DNA from 4 places in the Pseudoalteromonas sp. QJM3NY_22 genome. Region 4 is predicted to be linked to each of the others. Evidence: predicted binding sites of a transcription regulator. Region 4 holds the regulator's gene; each other region holds the start of a gene.
The links. The regulator ArgR, encoded in region 4, controls arginine synthesis, uptake and breakdown. The targets are predictions, from matches to a motif close to ANTGAATANNTATTCANT.
Positions count from the first base shown of each region.

Region 1: a site for ArgR is predicted at 1,833-1,850, ahead of argC (N-acetyl-gamma-glutamyl-phosphate reductase). Genes of this name have one in related genera too.
Region 2: a site for ArgR is predicted at 1,244-1,261, ahead of AC0VZ4_RS16330 (OadG family protein). Genes of this name have one in related genera too.
Region 3: a site for ArgR is predicted at 1,449-1,466, ahead of gltB (glutamate synthase large subunit). Genes of this name have one in related genera too.

Region 1 covers NZ_CM149655.1:918,660-921,900, forward strand. The annotation lists gene panP (pyridoxal-dependent aspartate 1-decarboxylase PanP) at 1-343, shown strand, start outside; gene argE (acetylornithine deacetylase) at 622-1,776, opposite strand; gene argC (N-acetyl-gamma-glutamyl-phosphate reductase) at 1,998-3,008, shown strand; gene argB (acetylglutamate kinase) at 3,009-3,241, shown strand, end outside.
Region 2 covers NZ_CM149655.1:3,551,357-3,554,597, reverse strand. The annotation lists gene AC0VZ4_RS16340 (hypothetical protein) at 1-87, opposite strand, end outside; gene AC0VZ4_RS16335 (hypothetical protein) at 328-780, opposite strand; gene AC0VZ4_RS16330 (OadG family protein) at 1,307-1,549, shown strand; gene oadA (sodium-extruding oxaloacetate decarboxylase subunit alpha) at 1,559-3,241, shown strand, end outside.
Region 3 covers NZ_CM149655.1:2,764,264-2,767,504, forward strand. The annotation lists gene gltB (glutamate synthase large subunit) at 1-1,347, opposite strand, end outside; partial or broken gene AC0VZ4_RS12490 (efflux RND transporter periplasmic adaptor subunit) at 2,045-3,241, shown strand, end outside.
Region 4 covers NZ_CM149655.1:3,787,109-3,790,349, forward strand. The annotation lists gene ispB (octaprenyl diphosphate synthase) at 1-506, shown strand, start outside; gene mdh (malate dehydrogenase) at 592-1,524, opposite strand; gene argR (transcriptional regulator ArgR) at 1,750-2,217, shown strand; gene AC0VZ4_RS17540 (Dyp-type peroxidase) at 2,231-3,130, opposite strand; gene AC0VZ4_RS17545 (ABC transporter ATP-binding protein) at 3,179-3,241, opposite strand, start outside.

The DNA of each region.
Region 1 (3,241 bases), 1.5 Mb from region 4:
TATTTCAGAGCCTGAGCTGTGTTTACTAACGTATCGTTATGTACCTAAACAGATTAAGCAGGCAATAAAAGATGCTGATGCAACAACACGTTTAGACATTTTTGCATCACTTAATCGTTTTACTGCGAGTATGCAAAAGCGTCAGCGGGAGTCTGGTCGCTCGTTTGTATCACGTACACGCCTAACGCCATCTAAATACGATAATCAACCTACTGTTGTATTTAGAGTGGTCCTTGCAAACCCACTTACATCAGGCGCTATTTTAAAAGATATTTTAGCCGAGCAAAAAGAACTAGCTAAAACAGATCCTGTATTTAAAAAGTACCTCAGTAAGTATATGTAGCTAATAGGGTGTAATTTAAAACAAGAAGACGCTTAATTGCGTCTTTTTTTTTACTTGGTTACTTAATAAACTTGAGGGATTAAACCTAACGCTAATTTCTTATTTACAACTGTATGAACACAGGAGTAATACCAATCTGCTTAAATATAGGGTCTATTTAACGTTAAGGAAATTACGCTAGAACTAGGCAAAAAATTTTGTATCTAGTTGCTCTAAATAATTATTTTCTGTTGTCATCGATAAGATTTTTTTATCTCAAAATAGGGCACTTAATTAAGTTAATTGATATTAAAACAGCTGGCTTTAATAATGTTACTGATAATTTTTTGTGACGGTTTTATTTTTTCCATTGCTAAAAACTCATCAGGCTGATGGGCTTGATTTATTGAGCCCGGCCCCATAACGATTGTTTCACACCCTAATTGCTGAATAAAAGGTGCTTCAGTACAGTAATTAACAGCTATTGCTTTTTGCCCTGCTATTTTTTCAGCTAATATCACTAAAGCACTGTCGGTGTTGCCAGTAAAGGCTGGTATTGGCTCGTGTAAATCAATTACGCTGACCGCATTGGGGTATTGTTGATTTATCTCTTTCGTTGCATCAAGTATTAATGCTTGTAACTCTTTTACACTCAAACCTGGTAATGGGCGCATATCTATATGCATTTCGCAGCAAGCACAAATTCGGTTAGCGTTGTCGCCGCCATGAATATTACCAAAATTTAATGTTGGGTAAGGTATTTCAAAGTGGCTTAATGAATACTTATGCTTTAACTGTTCTTTTAAGAACAATAATTTTGAAGTTACTTTATGCATGATTTCTATGGCGTTGAGACCACGTTCGGGATCAGAGCTATGACCTGAGCGTCCAATTACTCTAATCGCTGTACTCATATGTCCTTTATGTGTAAATACCGGTGTCATATCAGTAGGTTCACCAATTATACATCGCGCAGGTTTTAAATTTGGGTGCTTACATATTTGCTGTGCACCTGCCATTGTGGTTTCTTCGTCGGCAGTGGCGAGTATTAAGATAGGCTGGGTTTGCTGCTTTTCATCAAGTTCACTAATTGCTTGTAATACAAACGCAAAAAAACCTTTCATATCAATGCTACCGAGCCCATATAATTTATTGTCGAGTTCGGTAAGCTTAAACGGATTATGATTCCAGCGACTATCATCAAACGGGACTGTATCGGTGTGGCCCGCGAGCATTAATCCACCATCTCCTTTGCCACGTTTAGCTAATAAATTATAGCGACCTTTACCTCCTTCTAATTCAATGATTTCACATGTAAAGCCAAGTGTTTCGCACCACCTCGCAAGTAGTTCAATTACGCTTTTATTACTCATACACTGACTATCTTCAATTGCACTGATAGACGGAGCTGCAATCAATTGTTGATACATAGAAATAAACGATGGCAAAGGCATAAAAAAATCCAAAATAAGTATTCAATTTAATTGCATAACAATATAAAAGTATTTATGATGAATATCAATTCACTTTTTAAGCATAAATATATTAAAGTAACGTTATGAAAACAATGCGACGATAATCAAAATTCATTAATAAAAGGCTAAATTAGCGCCAAGGCTAGTTTAAGCGAACAAGATAGACAAGTAACAACTAATTTTAAGATAACGAGTAACAAATGAATGTAGTGATTATTGGCGCAAGCGGTTACAGCGGCGCAGAGTTAGCAAGTTTAGTTGCTAAACACCCAAACTTAACTTTAGCGGGTTGTTATGTATCAGAAGGTAGCTTAGATAAAAATAAATTGCTAAGTGATTTATATCCTGAACATCTAGGCTTGCTCGACTTACCATTACTCCCTCTTGGTGAATCAGCTTTTGATGACATTCAAACTAGTGCTGACTATGTGTGCTTATGTACAGACCATAAAGTGAGTGTTGATTTAGCACCGCGTTTTTTAGCAATGGGTAAAAAGGTATTTGATTTATCTGGTGGCTATCGCCTTGCAAGCAATGATGATTACGTTACATATTATGGTTTTGAGCACCAACATCCTGAGCTATTAAATAAAGCTGCTTATGGTTTAGCTGAGTGGAATAGTGAAGCTATTGCCAATGCACAGTTAGTCGCTGTTGCTGGATGCTACCCAACGGCTGCACTAAATGCATTAAAGCCTTTGCAACAAGCCGGTTTATTAAGCGAACAGAGTATTATTATTAATGCGGTATCGGGAGTTACCGGTGCTGGACGTAAAGCAAGTGTTGGCACGCATTTTTGCGAGGTTTCGCTTACTCCCTATGGTTTATTTAATCATCGTCACGGTCCTGAAATTGAGCAACATCTTGGTCACCAAGTCTTATTTACGCCGCACTTAGGCAATTTTCCTCGTGGTATTTTAGAAACTATTTATGTGCAGTTAAAGCCTGAGGTAACAAGTGAGCAAGTAACACAAGCGTATCAGGTACTTGCCGATGAGCCACTTATTCGTTTATTAGGCGATAAAATCCCATCAATAAAAGGTGTAGCTAAGCAACCTTATATTGATATTGGTTGGCAGCAACAAGGATCGCAATTAATTGTTATTGCAGCAATAGATAATTTATTAAAAGGCGCTGCAGGGCAAGCTTTACAGTGTATTAATCTATCAATGAATTTAGAGCATACCACGGGCTTAAAAGGAGCGTTTTAAATGAGTAAAAAAACGTGGGTTATTAAACTAGGTGGTGCTGTACTTAATACAGAAAACGCGGCTAAAGCATTGTTTGATGTACTTAATGAGCAACAAGATACTCAGTTTGTAATTGTACACGGTGGCGGTGCACTTGTTGATACTTGGCTAAAAGAAGCTGGTTTTGCCAGTGCTAAGCACCAAGGTTTGCGTATCAGCCCTGCAGAGCAAATGCCTTACATCGTAGGTGCACT
Region 2 (3,241 bases), 240 kb from region 4:
AATTAAGCCGCGATATTTATCTGGGCTATTTTCATAATCAGTGGTTGTGCAAATTGAGTTATCTTCTTTATAGATGCAGTTGAGCATTTACCGTCCTTAGTTCAAGAGCTATTTTTGTAAATATATAGTTTTCTTTATGCTTAGCATAAAGTTACACGTAAATGATATGAGCGTAAACCAGCAACTTCTAAAAAAATTAGTGACCTATGTTAGATACCCAACTAACGTTAATACATATTAACGTTAGTTTAGACTTAATATTTCAAGGATACTTTTTATAGTCGTGAGTGAGGGCATTCCGAATTATAAAGCTGCGTTTAGAGGCTGCTATGCAAAAATGCTAAGTAAGTCACTATTAAAAGTAATCCCAGTTAAATTATTTTCTTCCACAAGAGTTTTAAATGCGGCATTACAGTAAATTGATTTTCCACCTTGCATGCTCGACTTAAAAATTAGATTTAGATCGGACTTAAAGGCCAGAGATTTTAGACCATCTTCAAATCCATCTAGATAAGCTTTTTCCGTCAAATCTTTATCTTCTTCTTCAAAAATTAGTGGATTGAATAAAAATAATTCTTTCTCACAATTCAATGGAACAAATTCCCCGCAGCCTTGTAAATGATTACCTATGGCCGTGTAAGCTTTTTTATTTAACACCAAGTAACTCGAAAATAAGTTTATATCATAGTCTTGTTGCTCAGCTTCTTTCTCAACTTTACAGTTAAACCCATTTTCTACAACGTCTAATATTTTAGCTTTCCCTCTTGGGAAATCATCCATAGCTATTTTCACTGCCTCGTTAAAACTGCTATCTTTTCTTTAGCAATTTGCTTTGCCATAGAAATAGTCGTGAGGTCGATTATGTCGTATGTTTTTGATGGCTTATGTGTTTTGGGCAATTAGTTGATTAGTAACTTTTACGCTTTGCTATGTAAGTTATTCACACCGTTACACATTGCTGGCAAATATTCACTAAATACATTTATTTTGGTAAGACCAATTAACAATTGGTCCTTTGTTTTTGTGTTTCCTATGATTTTTCATGTTTTTTTTATTTAACCGGATAGTTAATTAACAACTTATATATAACTATTAGCTATAGTCATTATTTCCTGTAACTATTGTAGGCTGCGTGATTGCAGGGTTCTGGTATGTAAATTAGTTGAGTTTTATGTTGATTATAGTTTAATTGGTTTTACCAATTTACAAGAAGTAGACAAAATAATTAGTTTTGTTATTATCCAGTGAATAAATATTTAATTAAATCGATTTTTTATTTTCGATATGGGTTTCAAGGGGGAGAAAAATGGATATAGGTGCTCTACTCACAACGGCTGGTAGTTTAATGCTTACTGGTATGGTTGGGGTGTTTGTATTTCTGTCGATATTAATTGGTGCCGTAACGCTTATGTCTAATTTGGTGACGCGCTATAGCGAACCAGAAGCATCACCAGCTAAATCACCGTCTTTTAAATCTCAAGGTGTGCCTAATGAGCACATCGCTGCTATTAGTGCTGCCATTGCTCAGTACAAATCAAATAATAAATAAGGGGCACACATGGCTAAATTAAAATTAACAGAATTGGTATTACGCGATGCGCACCAATCATTGCTCGCAACACGTATGCGTTTAGACGATATGCTACCGATTGCTAGCAAGTTAGATGATGCAGGTTATTGGTCTATTGAATCGTGGGGCGGTGCTACATTTGATTCGTGTATTCGTTATTTAGGCGAAGATCCGTGGGAGCGTATTCGTGCGCTTAAAAAAGCGATGCCTAATACTAAACAGCAAATGCTATTACGCGGTCAAAACCTATTAGGCTACCGTCATTATGCTGATGACGTAGTTGAGAAATTTGTAGAACGCGCACATAAAAATGGTGTTGACGTATTTCGTATATTCGATGCAATGAATGATGTACGTAACCTAGAAACAGCGATTAAAGCGGCTATAAAAGTAGGCGCGCACGCTCAAGGTACTATTTCGTACACAGTTAGCCCAGTTCATACACTTGATATGTGGCTAACTCTTGCAAAGCAGCTTGAAGATATGGGTTGTCATTCAATTTGTATTAAAGATATGGCGGGCTTATTAAAGCCTTACGATGCTGAAAAACTAATTAAAGCACTTAAAGAAACCGTATCGGTTCCTATTGCTATGCAGTGCCACGCTACAACAGGTTTAAGTACTGCTACTTATCAAAAAGCGATTGATGCAGGCATTGATATGCTCGATACCGCTATTTCATCAATGAGTATGACTTATGGACATTCTGCAACTGAAACTATTGTATCGATAGTTGAAGGGACTGAGCGTGATACTGAGCTTGATTTAAACCACCTAGAAGAAATTGCTGCTTACTTTAGAGATGTGCGTAAAAAATATGCGGCATTTGAAGGTAGCTTAAAAGGGGTTGATGGGCGTATTTTACTAGCTCAAGTACCTGGTGGCATGCTTACAAACATGGAAAACCAACTTAAAGAGCAAGGCGCGGCAGATAAGCTTAATGAAGTTTTACTTGAGATCCCACGTGTACGTGAAGATCTTGGTTTTTTACCTTTAGTAACACCAACGTCGCAAATTGTTGGCACTCAAGCGGTACTTAATGTGCTAACAGGTGAGCGTTATAAAACAATTACTAAAGAAACTGCTGGCGTATTAAAAGGTGAATATGGCTTAACACCAGCACCAATGAATAAAGAGCTACAAGAGCGTGTGCTTGATGGATCAGAAGTTATTACTTGTCGCCCTGCAGATAACATTGCACCAGAACTTGCAACGCTTGAAGCTGAGTTATTAAAAGAAGCGCAAGAGCAAGGCTTAACACTGGCTGATGATCAAATTGATGACGTACTAACTTATGCATTATTTCCGCAAGTTGGTTTGAAGTTTATTAAAAATCGCAATAACCCAGATGCATTTGAACCAGTCCCTTCTGTTGAAGATAAAAGCAGTAAAGCACCCCCTAAATCAGCTTCAAATAGTAATGGCGTAAAAGCTGAGCAATACAGCGTAAAAGTAGATGGTAAAGTTTATGACGTAGTTGTAGCGCAAGGTGGTGAGCTAAAAGAAGTAACCTTAAAAGATTCGGAGCATATGCCTCAGTCTGCTTCGGTTGCATCAGGTGAAACACTTAATGCGCCTCTAGCCGGTAATATTTTTAAGATTAAAGTAAAAGCTGGGCAAGTTGTTAACGAAGGTGATGTAGTGATTATTATGGAAGCCATGAAAATGGAA
Region 3 (3,241 bases), 1.0 Mb from region 4:
AAAAGAACGATTACCGGCATCTTGCTCAGTAAGTTCTTCAAATGGAACTAAACGTTTAACATTTTCTTCAAGCCATGACTTGTATGGATGGCGAGATTTTAAATCTTGATCGATTTCATCCGAATGCCAAATTTTGCCAAGCTTAGTATCAATAACTAATAATTCACCTGGACCAACACGACCTTTTTCAACCACTTCATCAGCAGTGTAATCCCAAATACCCACCTCTGATGCAAGCGTAATAAAGCCATCTTGTGTAATTACATAACGCGCAGGGCGAAGTCCATTACGGTCAAGGTTACACGCCGCAAAACGACCATCCGACATTACAATACCTGCCGGACCATCCCATGGTTCCATATGCATAGAGTTAAAGTCGTAAAATGCACGTAGATCATCGTCCATTGCACGGTTTTTTTGCCATGCAGGTGGCACAAGCATGCGCATCGCACGGAATAAATCCATGCCGCCAGCTAAAAATAGCTCAAGCATATTATCTAGGCTGGATGAATCAGAACCAGTTTCGTTTACAAACGGTGCCGCTGTTTGTAAATCAGGAATAAGTGGTGACGCAAACTTATAAGAACGCGCACGTGCCCATTGGCGGTTACCTTCAATGGTATTAATTTCACCATTGTGTGCTAAATAACGAAAAGGTTGAGCAAGAGGCCAACGCGGTTGAGTATTAGTAGAAAATCGTTGATGAAAAACACAAATCGCACTGGTCATACGAATATCAGCTAAATCTAGGTAAAAATTAGGTAAATCTGCAGGCATCATAAGGCCTTTATAGATAGTAACTAATCCAGACAAGCTTGCAATATAAAAAGCTTCATCATCAACAATACGCTTTTCAGCACGACGACGCGCTACATATAAGCGTCGCTCTAAATCTTTAGAGCGCCAACCTTCTGGCGCACTAACAAAAATTTGTTCAAACCCAGGTAATTGTTGTACTGCTATAGGGCCTAACATTGATGGGTCGGTTGGCACTACGCGCCAACCTAAAATATTTAGCGTTTCTTTTTCTAATTCTTCGCTAAGTATTTGTTTTGCAGCTTGTGCTAAAACAGGGTCTGAATTTAAAAAAATCATACCTACGGCATAATTTTTACCTAAGTGCCAATTGTTCTCAGCCGCAATAGCACGAAAAAAGCTATCTGGTTTTTGTAATAATAAACCACAGCCATCACCTGTTTTACCATCGGCAGATATACCGCCACGATGCTGCATGCGATCAAGCCCCGTAATAGCAGTACGAATAAGCCTATGACTAGCTTGACCATTAACTTGGGCTATTAAGCCAAAGCCACAATTTTCTTTTTCTAATTTTGAGTCGTATAACATAGACCCCTCCCCTTGCTGCACTGTTAGCGTGGATGAACTGCTCGACGATTTGCTAACAGACGGACAAAACTAGCCTCTATCGTAAATAGAGTCAATAGCATTTTGAATACATATTCACATTCTTGAATATTTCTCACTTCATAGCAAGATTTCTTTTTCATCATTATTTTTAACATTTAGTCGTATATTAGGCGTTATTTTTTCATGACACTGGTGTCAAGTTTAACATTTTGTAAAAACAACCAAGTAAAAAGCTACAGCTTACGTAAACGTAAAGCCCTCATTCAGTGAATAAATATTCAACATACACCGATAAAGTTAGTTAACATTTAGATAGTTTTGTGCTATTTCCGTAATTTTGAGGCTTAACCTCTCTTCTTTTTACTGGTCATTAGTATAGTTATTAATATTTGTGGCATTTTTAACCTCTTAATAGTGAATTTTTATTTACTAATGCGTCCACTGCGGACACTTTTATGTCCGCGGACATATAAAAAACACATAAAATAAAATTTAATTAACTAATTACAGTGAGTTACGCTTTGGCATGCTAATAGTATAGAGCTATACACATTCGTTAAGTGGAATAATTATGTTTATGCTTAGTTTATTTTTGATATCTCCTATTGTCGCTATTTGCACCGCAGTTTTTTTTCTACTGTGTGAAAAATATATAAAAGCCGTGTAGGAGAGCCTAATGATTAAAGATACCAGCGCACAAGACGTACAAGTAAAGGCACCTATGAACTATAAAAAATACGCGGTCATCACTGCGGTTATTTTCATTGTAGCCTCGACAATTGCTTATATTTTTTTAACGAGTCATAGCGCTAAAAGCTCTATTAGCCGCTCAAAAGTACAGGTTGCCAAAGTACACGTTAAAGCGCTCATTCGAGACATTGCCGCCAGTGGTAAAATTGTTGCTGCTAATGCTCCTAAAATCTACAGCCCAGAACGTGGTTTTATAGATTTAAAAGTAAAGGCTGGCGATACAGTAAAGCAAGGGGACACACTTGCTCTGCTGCAAAGCCCTGAGTTAACTAACGAATTAAAGCAACAGGAGTCTGTACTTAAACGACTACAAGGCGAGCAGCAAAGGCAGCATTTGCAAGCAAGACGCCGCTGAGCGCGAAAATCGCCGGGCGCAGTTATCAATACAAAAGCACTTAATTAGCCAAATTGATCTTGAAAAAGCAGTTGATGATTTATCACGTGCAAAGCTCACATATAAGCATGCACAACAAGAGGTATTGCTTGCCAAAGACACGCTCGCCTTTGAACTACAAGCAGCTAAAAGTGATGTAACCCGCCAGCAACTTATTGTTGATGATTTAATCAGAAAAGTAAGCAACCTATCTATTAAAGCTACCGTTACTGGGATCGTGGGTAACCTTCTTGTGCAACAAAAAGCCGCAGTGACGCAAAGCCAACCTCTTATGACACTCGTCAACTTAAGTAATTTCGAAGCGGAGCTTCAAGTACCTGAAAGTTATGCAAACGAATTAGGACTCGGTATGGAAGTAGAGCTTAAGTTAGGCAATGAAACAGTGATGGGGAATTTATCCGCCATATCACCAGAAGTTAATAATCGTGAAGTAACAGCGCGCGTTCGCTTTGATGGAGTTAGTAATAACATTCGTCAAAACCAACGCTTAACTGCACGTATTTTACTCGATAACCGCCAAGACATAATGCAAGTAAAACGCGGCGCTTTTATGCAGCAAGGCGGAATTGTAGCTTATAAAGTCGATGGCAATATCGCAAAGCGTATACCTATTACAATAGGCGCCACAAGCATTAACGCGGTAGAACTTTTAAGCGGTGTTAAAGAAAACGATGAAATTATTATTTCAAGCTACAGCGACTTTAAGCAAGCCGATACGATTTTATTAAA
Region 4 (3,241 bases):
CAGATACGACTGAAGCCAGCTATATGCAGGTTATTTACTCTAAAACGGCTAAATTATTTGAAGCAGCTACAGGCCTTGCTGCCATTATCACAGAGCAAGACCAAGCGACACTTGATGCACTAAACTTATACGGTATGCATTTAGGCACCGCGTTTCAGTTAGTGGATGACGTACTCGATTACAATGCAGATGCTGAGCAGCTAGGTAAAAACATTGGCGATGATTTAGCTGAAGGCAAACCAACCCTTCCGCTTATTTATGCTATGCAACATGGTAGCGAGCAGCAAACGCAGCTCATTCGTGATGCAATAGAGCACAGTAATGGTATGGAGCATTTAGAAGAAATTTTATCTGCACTAAAACAAACTAATGCGCTTGAGTTTACAATGCAAAAAGCAGAGCTTGAGGCCGAAAAAGCCATTGCCTGTTTAGATTTTTTAGCTGAGTCTGACTATAAGCAAGCACTTATAAGCCTTGCCCGTATTGCGGTTGACCGCGACCACTAGTTTTAACTAGTTACACAGTGTGACATTAATTCTGAGCAACAAAAAAGCCTGCAAATGCAGGCTTTTTTGTTGCTTAAACCGGCTATTACGCCATGAAATCAACACCTTCTTTAATGTCTTTTTTCAGAGTTTCAAGCATGTCATTTTTTGCTTTTGTTTCAAATGCGCTTAGTTCGCCGTAAGAAAGAATTTCTTCTACGCCGTTTTTACCTAAACGTACTGGATGTGCAAAGTACTCTGCATCGCCATTTTCAACAGCAACGTAAGCGTAATCTACAACTTCTTCACCTTGTAGGCCTTTAACTAAAGACATACAAAAACGCGCTGCAGCAGCACCCATCGATAGCGTAGCTGAACCACCGCCTGCTTTAGCATTTACAACTTCAGTACCCGCATTTTGAATACGTGGAGTAAGTGCAGCAACTTCTTCATCAGTGAAAGAAACACCTTCAACTTGAGAAAGTAGAGGCAGAATCGTTGTGCCTGAGTGACCACCAATTACTGGTACTTTTACAGTTGCTACGTCTACGCCTTTAAGTTCAGCAACAAATGCTTCTGAACGAATAACGTCAAGCGTAGTAATACCGAATACGCGTTTAGCGTCGTAAGTACCTGCTTTTTTGAATACTTCAGCAACAATTGGAACTGTGCCGTTTACTGGGTTAGTAATAATACCGACTAACGCTTTAGGACAGCTGGCAACAATGCCTTCTGCTAAAGTTTTGATAATACCAGCATTTACATTAAATAAATCAGCACGATCCATACCTGGTTTACGTGGCATACCCGCTGGGATAAGAACGATGTCAGAGCCTTCAAGCGCTTTGTTTAGTTCATCTGCGCCAAAGCCTGCTACTTTAACATCTGTTGGGATGTGAGAAAGGTCAACCGCAACACCTGGTACTACTGGTGCAACATCATAAAGTGATAATTCAGAGCCAGCTGGTAAGCCTGTTTTTAATAATAAAGACAACGCTTGGCCGATACCGCCTGCAGCACCTAATACAGCAACTTTCATTGGAATTCTCCGTCATTTGAGGTAGGAAATATTTGTGGCTCTTAAGATAATGAAATTAGCGACTAAAAACAAATTTATCCTGTCTATTTCAAGTATATTTTCGACCATAGTCGTAAACTTTTGTGATTTAACGCATCAAACTGGCAAGTTAACTAAACAACTGCTGCATAATTATTCATTATTGTGTAGAATTTGCAGCATAAATAACAAAAATGAATAAAGACTATGCAACCACAAGATAAACAAGAAGCACTGGTAAAAGCATTTAAATCGCTTTTAAAAGAAGAAAACTTTGGCTCTCAAGGCGAAATAGTTGATGCGTTAAAAGAGCAAGGCTTTGACAATATAAGCCAAAGTAAAGTATCACGCATGTTAAGTAAGTTTGGCGCTGTACGCACACGTAATGCCAAGCAAGAAATGGTTTACTGCTTACCTGCTGAAATGGGTGTACCTACGGCTAAAAGCCCATTACGCCAATTAGTAATCGACATTATGCACAACGAAATGATGATCATCATTCGTACCAGCCCAGGTGCGGCTCAGCTTATTGCTCGTTTATTAGATTCATTAGGTAAAGCAGATGGCGTACTAGGAACTATTGCCGGCGATGACACTATTTTTATCGCCCCGGCTAAAATATCTGAAATAGACGTGACACTTGAACGCGTTCGCATTTTATTTGATACGGTTTGATTATTAATCGTAATTAAATCTGTTTTAAAAATCCGACCGAAGGTGCAAAAAAAGCAGAACCCATATCGGCTTGAGTAAAATCAAGCCAGTGGTCGTAACAATCACCTTCGCCTAAACGGCTTTTAAGTATTTTTTCGAACGCGGTTCCTTTACATGCACATGTAATTGATAACATTCCCTGCTCATACACATCGCCATAAGGCATGCTTTGATTTAATAGTAGCGGTTGCCCGTCTTCGTCTTTTAGTTCACTACGCGAAGCATGGCTGGTTTCGATCGCGGGGGTAATTAGTGTGTTATCAAGGCGCGTACGACCCATTATTTGCTCTTGCTCACTTAATGATAAATGCTGCCACACAGTTAAGTCATGCTTATAACGTTGTACATGAATATAACTTCCTTGATCTTCAAAGCTACCCGGTTTATTTATTAGTGCCGTCGCACGCTTTTTTCTACCATGAGCAGAATCGCCACCATAAATAAAGCCATTAAAGTCTCGTCCATCTAAAAAGCGAAAATTACGAACCTGCTCTACCAGCTCTACATCAGGAGCAAATAACTTTAATACTTGCAGGGCAAATAAATGGTTAACGTCTTCACGGTCAGAGCGAATTTGCACAAACAAATCACACGGTTGTACGCTCATTTGGTGATCGCTTTGATTTATATTAGGAAAGCTCTGTAATTCGCTTGGAATGTACTCAGGAAGGATATGTGGCCAATATTGCGCACCAATAGCGACCATACAAGAGAGCATTGATTCTGAAAACTGATCGCTAAATTCTTCTTCAATAGCGCTTACTTGCTTTAGTTTTACGCGTAACGATTCATCTTGACCATCAAACACATTAAAAAATAAGTGCAAACCGTGTAAGTTTGCTTCAGCACAAATCCCTGATTGCGCTTGCGCCATTGTTATTCCTTAGTTTTATAGATAAAAACACAGCGAATAACAAATTAATTATGATTCGAAAAAGTTCACCGTGTGAGGTTTTATTTTTATTATAACCTGCTCATTTTTTTC